DNA from 3 places in the Paenibacillus sp. GM2FR genome. Region 3 is predicted to be linked to each of the others. Evidence: predicted binding sites of a transcription regulator. Region 3 holds the regulator's gene; each other region holds the start of a gene.
What was found. The regulator LexA, encoded in region 3, represses DNA repair genes until DNA is damaged. The targets are predictions, from matches to a motif close to CGAACATATGTTCG.

Region 1: a site for LexA is predicted at 1,916-1,929, ahead of addB (helicase-exonuclease AddAB subunit AddB). Genes of this name have one in related genera too.
Region 2: a site for LexA is predicted at 1,966-1,979, ahead of PAEVO_RS20115 (SPL family radical SAM protein). Genes of this name have one in related genera too.

The regions. Positions count from the first base shown of each region.
Region 1 is NZ_MKZM01000008.1:219,343-223,975, reverse strand. It holds gene addB (helicase-exonuclease AddAB subunit AddB) at 1-1,728, opposite strand, end outside; gene PAEVO_RS01080 (class I SAM-dependent rRNA methyltransferase) at 2,038-3,411, opposite strand; gene PAEVO_RS01075 (Na/Pi cotransporter family protein) at 3,572-4,543, shown strand; gene PAEVO_RS01070 (NUDIX hydrolase) at 4,546-4,633, opposite strand, start outside.
Region 2 is NZ_MKZM01000008.1:4,423,684-4,428,316, forward strand. It holds gene ligD (non-homologous end-joining DNA ligase) at 1-835, shown strand, start outside; gene PAEVO_RS20115 (SPL family radical SAM protein) at 818-1,906, opposite strand; gene PAEVO_RS20120 (TetR/AcrR family transcriptional regulator) at 2,138-2,713, shown strand; gene PAEVO_RS20125 (serine hydrolase domain-containing protein) at 2,764-3,834, shown strand; gene PAEVO_RS20130 (YitT family protein) at 3,897-4,633, opposite strand, start outside.
Region 3 is NZ_MKZM01000008.1:925,958-930,590, forward strand. It holds gene PAEVO_RS04480 (hypothetical protein) at 1-261, shown strand, start outside; gene PAEVO_RS04485 (RNA polymerase sigma factor) at 411-956, shown strand; gene PAEVO_RS04490 (hypothetical protein) at 949-1,764, shown strand; gene lexA (transcriptional repressor LexA) at 1,833-2,459, opposite strand; gene PAEVO_RS04500 (LysM peptidoglycan-binding domain-containing protein) at 2,635-3,006, shown strand; gene PAEVO_RS04505 (DUF896 domain-containing protein) at 3,271-3,477, shown strand; gene PAEVO_RS04510 (hypothetical protein) at 3,639-4,163, shown strand; gene PAEVO_RS04515 (HAD family hydrolase) at 4,208-4,633, shown strand, end outside.

The sequences.
Region 1 (4,633 bases), 710 kb from region 3:
CGTGAACAATTCGGTGCTTAACTTCTCCGCACCCATCATCTCCACAATCTGGTCGAGCAGGTCAAGCACAGCCCCCCATACCTGGCGGTGCTCCCTGGCTTCCTCAGGACGCCCGGCATCCAGAGCTGCCCGGCTTAACAGCTCCAGCTTTTCAGGAACAGCGGTTTCCTCCAGAAGCCGATAAACTGCGGTGCTCTGATCCATTGCACTTGCAGCCTTTTTCATCCGTTTCTCAAACGCATGCAGCGGCTCCGTAATCACCTTTCTGGCATACTCAATCACCTGCATGCCATCGGGATTTCGCGCCTCGCTCTCCCCGTCTTCTAATGAGAGGCTTGGAATTCCCTTCCACGGACGGCCATCCGTCCAGCGCGTGCCCTGGATTCCGGAAGCCAGCACATGGTTCTCCAGACGGTCCATGTCCTCACGGGTAAGCGAACCGTCCAGCGGCAGCAGCAGATCTGTCTTCACGCAGCGGAATACATCCTCATAACGCCAGCGACGTCCGATGATATCGAGCGCAGAGCGAATAAATTCGACCAGCGGATGATGCAGTTCGCTTCGCTTCTGATCCAGGAAATAAGGAACGCCGTGTTCCCTGAACAAAGGACCTATCAGATGTTCATATTCCCCCATATTCCGGACAAACACGGCCATTTCCCGGTATCTTGCTCCTTCTTCCCGGGCGAGACGCACCATTTCACGTAAAGCCCCTTCAATTTCAGCCCGTCGGTGACTGGCAGCATGAAGAAGAAGACCTGCGCTTCTACCGTCCGGATTGCTCTCTGTAACTCCGTCCCGGGCAGCTTCAGTCCAACGTTTCTTCCGATCATAACCGCGTTCGAGGTGGGCAAGCAGAGGGGATTCTTGAAACCGTGGAAGAACATCGGGCTGCAGGATACGATGCGCCGTATCCACCCCGATCTCATCGGCAATGCCTTTAAGCTTTATGTACGTCACCGCGGTAGGATGAAAGAGATCCAGCTCATGCGGAGCATTCCCGTTCGTATAAGGCTTGTCCAGTGTCAACGCGATCGTTACGCGGTTGGCATGGGTCATAATCTCCTGGAGCACCCGGTACTCCTGTGGCGTAAAGCCGTGGAAACCATCAATCCAAATGTCCGCGCGCTTGATATAGTCGGATTGGGTCACTCCCTCTGCCAAAGAGGCCAGCGTATCTTCCTCATCCATGTAAAACCGTGAAATCTCAAGCTCAAAATCGCGAAAGACTGTTACAATGTCCTCCAGCTTGCGCCGAAGCATCGGTGAATTCCCGGAACCTGACACCATCTGTTCCAGCTGCTCCTCCACGCAGGAAGCGTCAATGCAATAGCGCTTCATTTCCGTATACAGCTCGCTCAGCTTGCCGACAAAACCATGCTGCTCCCCCGAAGCCCCGAACAATTGGAGCTCTTCTTTGCGCCTCCGCAAAATTTTATACAGCAGCATGCGCTTGCCTTCTTCGCTGATCGCCACTTTCGCGGCCCCGCCGGTTTCCTGCATGACACGGTAAGCCAGTCGACGGAAACTTAGCACTTGCGCGCGCATCATCCCGTGAATGCCTCCTGCATTAACGAGTGCATGCTCCGCTTCATAAGACCCTTGCTCGGGAACGATCAGTATCATTGGATTCCCCTTGGGATCTTGCTCCAATCGCTCGATCATCTCTTGGCGGATCGACGTGCTTTTGCCGCTGCCCGACCTGCCGATAACAAATTGAATGCTCATGCTTTGCCCCCTTTACATCGTCTTTCGAAAGGGACTCCTTCACCTTCAAAACCAGCTGCGTGCCCGGTGAAATCATGCCCTTGAATCTATTGGTCAAATCTATCAAAATTCATGTGAAATCCACGTCTTGGTTCGTTCTCTATCAAAAAAGATGCTGATTACTAGTATAGCATAAGTAACGTTTAATGGAACATACGTTTGGATTTCATTCCCATTCCAAAATATTGCGGGCAACCAAAAAAGGACCCCGCCATCGTGGTTCACCCACCATGGCAAGACCCTTCGCATTAACCGCGTAGCTGCGGCAATTTAAAGCTTTGATTTGCTGCGCACTTCGAACACGGCAAATTTCAAATAATGGCCCTCGTCGACCCCAAGAATTTGCGGATGATCCTTGCCAGCCGCACGCCATTCCACAAGTCTTAAAATTTTGCCGGCATCTTTCGCCGCATCCTGAATCGTCTCCAGAAACAAATCCGGCCGCATATGGTACGAGCAGCTTGCAGTAACCAAATAACCGCCCTCATTCACCAGTTTCATGCCATGAAGGTTGATATCCTTGTACCCGCGGCAAGCCCCTTTGACGGCAGACCTGGTCTTGGCAAACGCCGGCGGGTCCAGAATGACCACGTCCCAAGAACGTCCACCTCCCGCGGTCAGCGGTTTGGAGGTATCCACTTTCTGGTCCCCTTGCGCACGTTGTTCGCGTTCTTCCAAGCCTTTTACCTGGTTGCGCAAATATTGGAAGGCGTCGTCCACTACAAACTCCACGCGATCCTGGAATCCGTTCAATTCCACATTCTCTTTGGCGCTTTCAATGGCATGCTCCGATATGTCAAGACAGGTTACTTTCTTGGCCCCATAAAGGCATCCATGCAGCGTAAAACTGCCCGTATGCGAAAAGCATTCCAGCACCGTGGCTCCGTCCCAATAGGGAAAAGTGACTTCTTTTCCGCTTTTGTTCACCGGTAAGGTCTTCATCTCACCGTCCCGTTCCACAGTCTGGAGCGTGATCCCGCTGCGGCTTCCCCAACCATTCATTAACGGCTTAATGGATGCCCGATTCTCCCGCTGATCAAAGAAATAGCCCGTCTTCTGCCCTTCCTCGATATCCACCTTGATCTTCAAGCCGTTCTCCGTCACCGTTACGTGGCGCGGACACTCCCCGTAGAGAATGCCTGTGCGCTGCTCCAGCCCTTCCAGTTCCCGGATGGATACATCGCTCCGTTCATAGATTCCTTTCGGCTGGACCACCTCGACAAGCGCGTTCACGATGTCCTCGCGGCAGCGATCCATGCCCAGCGTCAGCAGCTGCAAGACCAGTACATCATCAAAACGGTCCACAATCAGCCCCGGCAGAAAATCCGCCTCGCCATATACCAGCCGGTAGGCGTTCTCATCTCCGATAAACCGTTCCCGGTGTTTCAGGCATTCCTGGAACCTGGCGATAAAAAAAGCCTTGTCCATCGTCTCAACCGGCTCATACGAAACGGTGCGTACGGTGATTTGAGATTGCGGGTTGTAATAACCGGAGGCGAGAAAACGGCCCTGATGGTTTAACACCGATACGATATCACCTGGCTTGGGTTCACCCTCGACAGAGGCAATCTCGCTTTTATAAACCCAGGGATGCCCCTGCTCCAGTCTCTTTTTTCGACTGCGCTCCAAAATTACCGATGGCACTGTATTTCACTCCTTAAGTTAGCCCCTGGCCATTTCAATAGGCATGCATGTCCGCCAAGGGTCATATACGTAATTAAGAAAAAAGTCTATCGACAGACTTTCACAGTAGCGGTTGCTTCATATCCAATCCACCACTTTATTTCACAAAAAGGAGAACATCATGCTATCCTCACTCTGGTTTCCCATCTGTTATGGTCTTGTCCTGTTCCTGTTCGGCATGAAGGTCATGGAGGTTGCCCTCCAACGCTGGGCCGGTCCGCTGTTGCATAAGTGGCTCCATAAAGCGACATCCACGCCCCTTAAAGGCATGATCGCCAGCACAGCGGTCACGGCCCTGCTGCAGAGCAGTACCGCCGTTACCGTGCTGGCTATAGGTTTCGCCAATGCCGGATTGTTAAGCCTCGCCGGTACGCTGGGCGTTATCCTCGGCACCAACATTGGGACAACGGTAACCACCGAACTCATCAGCCTGCAGATCGGACAAGCCGCCATGCCCCTGCTTGTCCTCTCGCTGATGTTATGGGTCGGGGCCGTCCTCGTCAGCGAGCGCGTGCCTCTGAGCTACGATAAGTTAAAAAACAATTTGATCCGCAGCCAGTTTTTATGCCTTGCTGTCGCCGGATTCTCGCTGGTGCTGCTTGCTATACAATTCATGCAATCCATCGGCCCGACCCTTCAAAGCCTCGGTTTGTTCCAGTGGTTCCTGGACCACGCTTCGCGGAGCGTCCTCTGGGGCATTGCAGCCGGAACGATATTGACTGCTCTGATGCACAGCAGCGCCGCTGTCATCGCAATGGCTATGGGACTTGCAGCCAGCGGTGCGCTGCCTCCGGAGATCGGCGTTGCCATCGTTCTGGGTTCCAATGTCGGCACCTGTGCAACAGCACTTATAGCAGCGATTGGCAGTACCCGAGCAGGACGATTCGTGGCCTGGTCCCATATGGGGCTGAATATCGGCGGAGTCCTGCTCTTTACTCCGTTCATAGCGGGTTTAACCACCGTATCCGGATGGTTAGCGGCGGATCCGGCCGGACAAATCGCCCATGCGCAAACCCTGTTCAATGTCGTATGCTCGCTCATCGCCCTTCCACTATGCTATCTGCCCTTCTGGAACAAGCGGGCAAAGATCTAAAATTATTTCATATCTTCATCCGCAGGAATGCTTACTTCAAGCAGCGTTAACGCTTTACGCAGGATGATATCATTGTTGTTGTATCCGTTG
Region 2 (4,633 bases), 3.5 Mb from region 3:
AGTCGGCATTACCAAAGCGATGTATCTGCAAAAGCTTGCGGCCATCTCCCCATTCCTGCTCCGATACTGCCGGGGAAGGCTGCTCACGACCATCCGGTATCCGCACGGGGCCGAGGGCGAATCCTTCTATCAGAAAAATGCGCCGGAGCCGCTGCCGCCTTTTGTTCAGACCTATGTCCACGAAAATATTAACTACGTGCTGTTGAACGGACTGCCGGAGCTGCTCTGGCTGGGGAATCTGGCTGCGCTTGAGTTTCACCCTTCCCTGCATCTGGCAGGCAGCACTCTGCCCTGCGAATGGATGATTGATCTGGATCCTACGCTGCCGGAGGAGCCACGGATCATGGAAGCGACCGCGATTGTAGGGGACGTGCTGAGCTCCTTGGGCCTGTCCTCCGTCCCAAAAACCTCAGGCGCTACCGGGGTGCAGATCATCGTTCCGATTCCGGAAGGCGTTACGTTCGATGAACTTCGTACGGTCGGCCAATTCGTGGGGCAATATGTAACCGAGAAGTTCCCTAAGCTGTTCACCATCGAACGGCTTAAAAAAAATCGCGGCGATAAGATCTACTTCGATTATCTTCAGCATTACAGCGGAAGGACACTCGCTGCTCCATATACCCCGCGGGCCCGGCGGCTTGGGACCGTCTCCACACCGCTCACTTGGGACGAGGTCCGTCAGGATGTTTCTCCCACGGAATTTCATCTGTTGAACATTGAAGAACGGCTAAAAGAGAAGGGCGACCTGCTTCAAAGCCTGCCTCCCCAACCGATAGAGAACGTCATCCGACACCTGAAGCCCCAAGGAAAGGGATCGTCAAAAAGGAAAGGATAACTGCTCAATATCCGGCATAAGCTCCTTGCCGGAGACTGGCGCTGCCGGTTGAGGCAGCTTCCTTGGCTGTGCAGGAGCAGCCAGGTCCCGGACTGAACGAAGATGATCGCGAGCGCCTTCCTGCGTCTCGTTCTCTTGAGAAGTCCCGCTTGCAATCGTCCCGGATTCACTCACTATGGCAGTAGATGCCCCCGTGGTCAGTCCATTCAGCTCATATTCGTTCAGCAGCCTGGCCGCCATCGATTTGAAGGAACGTACGTAATGCTCTTCGGCATATGCGCCCTGTCCATATAACTCGCGGTAAGGCTGTACCACTTCGGGAAACTGGTGTTTAAGTGTTTCGATATACCATTTCTTCACGTCACGCGACAGTCTCAGTAACGAGATCATCGCAAAAGAAACACCCCTCACCTTCGCCTGCGACAAAAGATCCCTCAGTTCCGACTCCTTATCCGTCAAAAAGGGCAGCACAGGCGCCACAAACAAGCCCGTTCGTATGCCTGCAGCCGATAATCGGTGGATCGTATCGAGCCTGCCCTCCGGATGAGGCGATGCCGGCTCCAGCTTCCGGATGATGTCCCCATTCAGCGTGTTGAGACTGATGTTAACGGACACATTCTCCATCCGGGTCAATATGTCCAAATCCCTGAGCACGAGCGGAGAACGCGTTGTAATGCTCGTGGAGATGCGGTATTTAGCGAGCAGCTTCAGGCACTCCCGCGTAATCCCCTCCTTGCCCTCGATCGGCTGATACGGATCGGTTGCCGTTCCGATCGTAACCTGTCCAATCGATCTGCGCATCGCTTCAATATCATGATCAAACTTCCTCGCCGCACTCGATAACTGCTTCTCCAGCGCTTCGGCTGCATTCGACTTCATAAAGATATGATGCTGAAACTCATCTTCCGCCCCCATACCGATAAAGGATTGAAAAGCGCGGGCATAGCAAAAGCTGCATCCATGCCCGCATCCGCGGTACGGATTAATGGACCAATCGAAGGGCATCCTCTCTTCCTTTACTCTGTTTAAAGTCTGTTTGGTCGTTACCCGTTCATATAACGTACGAGCCACTCCTCTTCCTCCCCTCTGATCCTGTATTATTACTGTATTTTGAACTATTATTATTTTAACAAACATATGTTCTTATTATAAGTGGGTTTTATTGGATTTTCAAATTAACCTCCAGCAACGCTTCATCATAATATGTTGAACTTGGTCCAATTCCGCTTTATAATTAATATATATCATGTGATATATATCGATTGTTCTACATATAATTAATCCAAGGAGTTGCAGACAGCCATGGCACCGAAAACGAAGTTCACCAAACAAGATATCGTGCTAGCCGCATTTGACATTGCCAAGACCGATGGAATCGAGTCCATTACGATTCGTAAAGTAGCTGAACGTCTGGGCAGCTCCATCGCGCCGATCTATGTCAATTTCAACGATGCTGAAGAACTGGTTCAACAGGTCGTCGAAAAGGCCTTCCAGGTGGCCAGAGGATTGATTACAGAGCAGCAATCCGGGCAGCCGTTCCGGGATATCGGCATGGCAAGTCTCCGGTTCGCCAAGGAATACCCTGTGCTCTACCGGGATTTGATTATGAAGAACAATCCCCATATGAAGAATACCCCGGAACAAATTCGTGAGGTTATCGTGTTGATGAAGCAGGACCCGGAGCTTTCGGGATTTTCTGATCAGGAGCTGCAATCTATTTTATTGAAAATGCAAACCTTTCAGACAGGTCTCTGTGTCATGCTAGCCAATGATTTATTCACGGAGAGTATGGATGACATCAAGATGATCCATATGATGGACGAAGCCGCTGAAGATTTCATACGTGCCGCTCGTTTGCGGAAACAGCAGGAGAAGTGAAGCTGTAATAAGGCATCGATAAATAACAATCTGTGGGAGGTATATGGAGAATGGGAAGATACCTGGAGCAGTCGCTTCTGGATGAATGCTTGGCTCGGCTCGCTAATAAAAGGAATGTGTTTAGCACGGTTTTATGCGTTGAGGACCAGATGCAATCCCTGTCCCTTGTCAGCAGCGGCGGGGAGATGCAGACCGAGGACCGCTATTTCATTGCCAGCGTGACCAAATTGTACGTGACAGCTGTACTTTTGAAATTACGGGCGGAGCAGCGGATTGGGCTCGATGATCCAATCGGCAGGTACCTTTCAAAAGAGATCATGGCGGGACTCCATATGATGGAGAACAGGGATTACACCGAAGAAATCACGGTCAAACAGTTAATGTCCAATACGTCAGGCATCCCGGACTATTTTTCCGGGGACGTCTTCTCGGATCTCATTGCCGGGCATGATCAGGCTTGGAGTCTGGACAAAACATTGGATGCAGCCAGACGGCTAAAGCCCAAATTCAAACCTGGCCAAAGAAATAGAGCCCAATATTCCGACACCAACTACAGGCTGCTTGGACAAATAATCGAGAATATCAAGGGCGAATCCATTCAGAACGTATTCAAGGAGTACATCTTCGACAAGCTGAATCTGACACAAACGTATTTTTTCGATGATCCCGAGGATACCAGCCCCATTCCTTTCTATTATAAGAAAAAGCGTTTGGACCTTCCTTTGTACATGGCGTCCATCGGAGCGGAAGGCGGCATTGTCTCAACGGCAAGGGAAACGATGATGTTCCTGCGCTCCTTTTTTAACGGGGATTTGTTTCCGATCAGCGATTTGGATGAGCTCCAGAGGCAATGGAATTTTCTATGGGCACCTGGACCCTTTTTCTATGGCATCGGCATTTCAAGACAGCCGCTCTCTCCATTCGGCCTAGGGCGAGGACTTATCGGTCACTGGGGGCAATCCGGCGCATTTGCCTTCCATCACCCCGAATCAGGACTCTATTTCACCGGAACCGTGAACCAGGCCGTGGGTCAATCCGCGGCAGTGCAGGCGATGACAAGAATCATTCGTCAATATGGGCGAGAGAAGAAGGCGCTTCGCCTGCACGCAGATGCCCCTTAAACAAAAAAATGTTCCACCCGTGTTAACTCTCAACATGGGTGGAACATAACACTTCATGGTTATTAGTGAATGGCTTTCTTCTTAAAGCGGCCGCCCTTCACATCATGGATGTTCCCGATGGCGACAAAAGCCTGGGAGTCCCAATCTTCCACGATCGATTTGAGTTTCGCTTCTTCCAGACGGGTAATGACAACAAAGATAACCTTCTTGCTGTCCCCGGAATAAGCGCCCTCACCATCCAGATAGGTTACGCCGCGTCCCAAACGTTGGGTCAGCGCATCACCGATCTCCTTATGCTTATCACTGATAATCCAAACCGATTTGGATTGATCAATGCCTTCGATTGTAATGTCAATCAGTTTAAACGCCAGGTAATAAGCAATCAACGAGTACATGGCATGATCCCAACCGAAAATAAATCCTGCGCTGCCAAGAATAAATACGTTAATGAACATCACGATTTCGCCGACGGAGAACGGTGTCTTCTTGTTGATCAAAATGGCTACGATTTCCGTTCCGTCCAAGGAGCCGCCGGACCGGATAACAAGACCAACCCCGATACCAAGCAGAACGCCGCCGAACACGGCCGCAAGCAGCGGATCGATAGTGATCGGATCGACGGGATGCAGAAAATAAGTTCCAATGGACATGATCACTACGGCGAACAGCGTAGATAATGCAAAGGTTTTCCCGATTTGTTTATACCCCATAAACAAAAACGGAAGGTTGAACAATGTCAGGAATATACCTAGCGGAACATTGGTGATATGGGAAACCATAATGGATACGCCGGTAATGC
Region 3 (4,633 bases):
ATGACAATAAGGAACTTTATTTCGGTAACTGCTGAATTTCCGCTTGAGTATTTAAATGGTTTTAAATTAGACGGCTTATTTATGTCTTTTGAAAAACATTTATACCATCTGAGCTGGGAACAGATGGATCGAAAAGGAATATATCAGTTGCGTTTTTACGGGTCTGAACAGGATTTTCAGTTAACGGCCGACAAAGAATCCATTCGAAGATTCGGTTCTCAATTTAAACAGGCCTGGGAAGAGGCTCCGTTAGTTTCATAGCAATGGCAATAGGTTTTGGTTTATGGTTTTGTAGAACCGTTCATGGAATGCAGCTAATACAGAATCGCCCTCCATAAAAGGGAAGATTCTTTTTTTATTTTTCGAAAAAAGGGAACCTTTGCTCACTTCCATGACTCTAATTAGACGAGGTGAATCGGTTGGAGCTGGAATACTTGAAGCAGATGACGGTGATGGACACACAGACACTGGATAAAATCATGAACTTATACGGAAATGATATCTGGAATTACGCTTATTTTCTGACCAAACAGCAAGCACTGGCTGACGATATTGCTCAAGAGGTGTTTATTAAAGCTTATTTTGGCATACATACCTTTCGCGGTCGGGCGACGCTAAAAACGTGGCTGCTTACAATTACAAGACATACCGCGTTTCGATATAAACAAACTTTTTTCTTTCGGAAGGTGACCCTCAAGGACAAGCTGCTCACAGATGCCTCAAGCCGGTCGGCGGAAGTAGAGTATTTGGATGGGCAGTATACCAATGAAATATGGGCCATGATTATGACCTTACCCAGGAAGTTCAGGGAGGTGTTGATCCTGGATCTTTACTATGAGATGTCAATAAATCAGATTGCGGAGTTCCTTAACCTAGCGGCGGGTACCGTAAAATCAAGACTGTATCGGGCAAGGAAAAAAGTACAGAACCTGTTGAAGGAGAATGGCGATGAATGAGGATAAACCAGACTGGTACAACCGGGCTAAAAAAGCTCCCTTTTCAGATGAAAAGTTCACATCCGAAATGAAAAAAAACGTGCATAGGTCCGTGATTTTCACCGACAGCAAGCCTAAACGTCGGAAGCACTTACAAGTTGGATTTGCTGGAGGGTTAATGCTTCTGACTATTTTAATTGCCTTTCAATTGCCTTTTGGCAGAGAGGAACAACAGAGAGCAGGGACTTTACTTCCTGGTACGGAAGAGACGATCCGAGCACAAGGCTTAACAGATAGGGGAAGGTTGAGTGTGGTTGCTGTAGAAAAGGAAAAAATAACGACATTGGGAGCACCGAGCTGCTTCGGCCTCGAAACCGACCTGTCGTTTACCGGAAACTACAGCGTACGATATCTTTCTCATGGCGTTACGGGTGAAGTCTCCACGCTGGAGGACATTACTTTTATTCAACCCACCTCTGCAGCAGTCGATATGATTCGTTTGCCGTTTCAGGATGCTGATGTATTTATACTTGCACCGCAATATAGGGATTGCCATGGGATAGAAATCTACGCATTCGCCGTTGATCATGAAACGGGGCATGCAGTGCAGCTCCGGTTCCAGGAAGAAATGATGGTATCCGACACTTCCTATTACAGACCAGGCACGATTCCTATGGTGAAAGATAATAAGCTTGTTCTAGAGTCCACGGAGGGGCCTGGCGGAGAAGGTTCATCAGACTCTAAACTCACGCGAACGTATCGGCTGGATCTTAGGCAAAATGCTATGGTACTAGTCCAAGACAATACAATGATACCCCCTGCGAGTTAAATAAAACAAGTAAAGAGGTTACCATCCAATTAAGGGAGGTAACCTCTTATATTCATAGATATATGAAATTAGTGGACGTCCCTGAAGAGTCCGATTACTTTACCGAGAATCGTAACATGGTTCAGGCGGAGTGGCTCGTAGGTAGGATTCTCCGGTTGCAATCGTACATGATCCTTCTCCTTGTAGAAGGTCTTTACCGTTGCTTCGTCTTCTTCGGTCATCGCTACAACAATGTCGCCATTGTCTGCAGTTTGCTGCTGGCGAACAATGACATAGTCGCCGCTGTGAATGCCAGCTTCGATCATACTGTCACCGACTACCGACAACATGAACACCTTATCGTCGCCTACATAATGCTGCGGGAGCGGAAAATAATCCTCAATGTTCTCCATGGCTGTAATAGGAACACCTGCAGTGACTTTACCGACAACAGGCACTCTGGCAATGGTGTGGGTAAACAGGTTCGCGCTATCGGACTCTTCTTGGCCAAGAAGCTCGATGGCTCTTGGTTTCGTAGGGTCACGGCGAATGAGGCCTTTCTTCTCCAGACGGTCTAGATGTCCATGGACCGTTGAACTGGAGGCTAGTCCGACAGCCTCGCCGATTTCCCGGACAGAAGGCGGGTAACCCTTGCTACGAACTTCGTTGCGGATAAACTCTAAGATCGCCAGCTGGCGGCTGGATATTTTCGACATGCCGTATCAACCCCATTTAGTAACGTTTGGGAAAATTATAACATAGAACTTCCGTTCGTACAAACATAAGTTCTAAATAAAAATAGAACAAATGTTCTTTTGGGTATTGAATCAAACAAGTGTTCGTGTTAATATAAATTCATAAGAGAACACTTGTTTGGGAGATGATGATTCCATGTTGAAATACAGTACATACCGCAGCATTTATGAGAACGTTCCAGTGCAAACGAAGAATTCCTCGGAGACTTGGAGCAATCAATTGAAGTCCAGAATGGCATCCATTCCATTTATAAAACTTTTATTCATCCTCTTGATCGTAGCTTCATTTTGGACAGGAGCATATTCCGTTTTTGCCGGGGGGATGGACAAGCCCACTGGGGAGAAGCAGGTTATTGTTCAATATGGTGATAGTTTGTGGCGAATTGCTTCCCTTCATAAACCGGCAGATATGGATACGAGAGTCTATCTGGATAGCATCCGAAGAATTAACGGATTGAAAGGTCCGGATATTCAGGCCGGAGAGGTGTTGTCTTTACCGGTCTGGTAATTGGACGACGCTAAGAGCAAACCTTTCCTTATATATGTCCCTACTTCTCGCTTTATATTTCTAAGCTTGCCTAACGAAGTGATTTCACGCAGTATAAGCGTGTTTATAATAGACGGCTATTGATTTCTTAACATAGAGGAACCCATTTATGGCATCATATGTTCATATTTGTTCTTAATAAGAGTTTGCAAGGGTGCTGTTGCCTTGACAAGCTCTTTTTCACATGTTTAAGTTATACATGATATCGGAATTGGAGGAGAAGTCATGGACATCGATACTTTGGTTGAACGCATCAATGTACTAGCAAGAAAACAGAAGAGTGAGGGATTGACCGCGGAAGAGCTCAAAGAACGGGCTGAGCTTCGGGAAATATACCTTAATAATATTCGCAGTAATTTTAGACAACAGCTGGAAACGATCGAATGGGTTGATGAAAATGAACAAAAAGGCGGCCCGCGATTAAAGCATTAGCCGATCAACTGTCGCATGGATCTACAACAGTGGATTTCTGACCAGATAGATGGATAGAATTATAATACTTGGGGTGCCGATTATTCGTGGAATCGAATACGGTTACCCCAAGTTTATATATGGATTGGTAATATTTTGAAATTGAGTTCAGGGGGAACTATATGTCACGATCATGGGAAAGAAAAGTCAACAAAAATATGTCACAGCTGAACAAGCAGCGTAAAAAGCAGGGACTGACCTCATACCAAGGCTCTGCCGTCAATGATAAGCATGACGTGTTTAAGGGGCGTAAGTATGTTCTTCCGTTAGTACTCGTTGCACTGGCTGGTTTGTATGCGCTTCTCGGAACGGCGACATCCCAGGCAGCCGGCGGAAGCAATGACGTGTTGAATTGGGTTGGTGTCAGCTTGTATATCCTGTTAGCGCTCATGATTTTCCTGCGCAAACCTTATTTGAAGATTGAGCGTGCTTCCGTTTCCACGATGAAGTTCAATAGGGAACGTCGTTTGGCTGTATCGGATATCGAGAAGATCAAATTGGCTTCGGGTTCCGTCGTGATCCAAGGCAAGGGGAAAGCAGGCAACTGGGTATTCTCGCGTATGATGAATCTTTATGATACAAAAGCGATGGGCGAAAGATTGGAAGAGTTCGCAAAGACTCATCAAATTCCAGTGGAGCATAATTAACATATAGAATAGATCACAGTGTATATATGAGGAGTGGGAGAGAAATGCCGATAGCTGCGGTTTTGTTTGATTTGGACGATACGTTATTGTGGGATGAACGTAGTGTGGAGGAAGCGTTTGAAGTGACATGCCAGGCAGGAGCGGACGAGACCGGCGTAGATGCCCAATCACTTTTGGCCGCAGTACGGGAAGAAGCGAGAGCATTATATGAATCATATGATACCTTTGCTTTTACCAAAATGATCGGAATTAACCCTTTTGAAGGCTTGTGGGCTAATTTTACGGCTGGTTCGCAGCCTGAATTCAGAAAGCTGCAGGAGCTGGCACCCGTATACCGCAAGGAATCATGGCGACGCGGACTTCTGCGCCTGGGCGTTGATAATGAACGATTGGCCGAGACGCTGGCTGCCCAATTCGCTGCTGAACGCAGAACAAGACCATACGTATATGAAGAAACGTTTGAAGTTTTG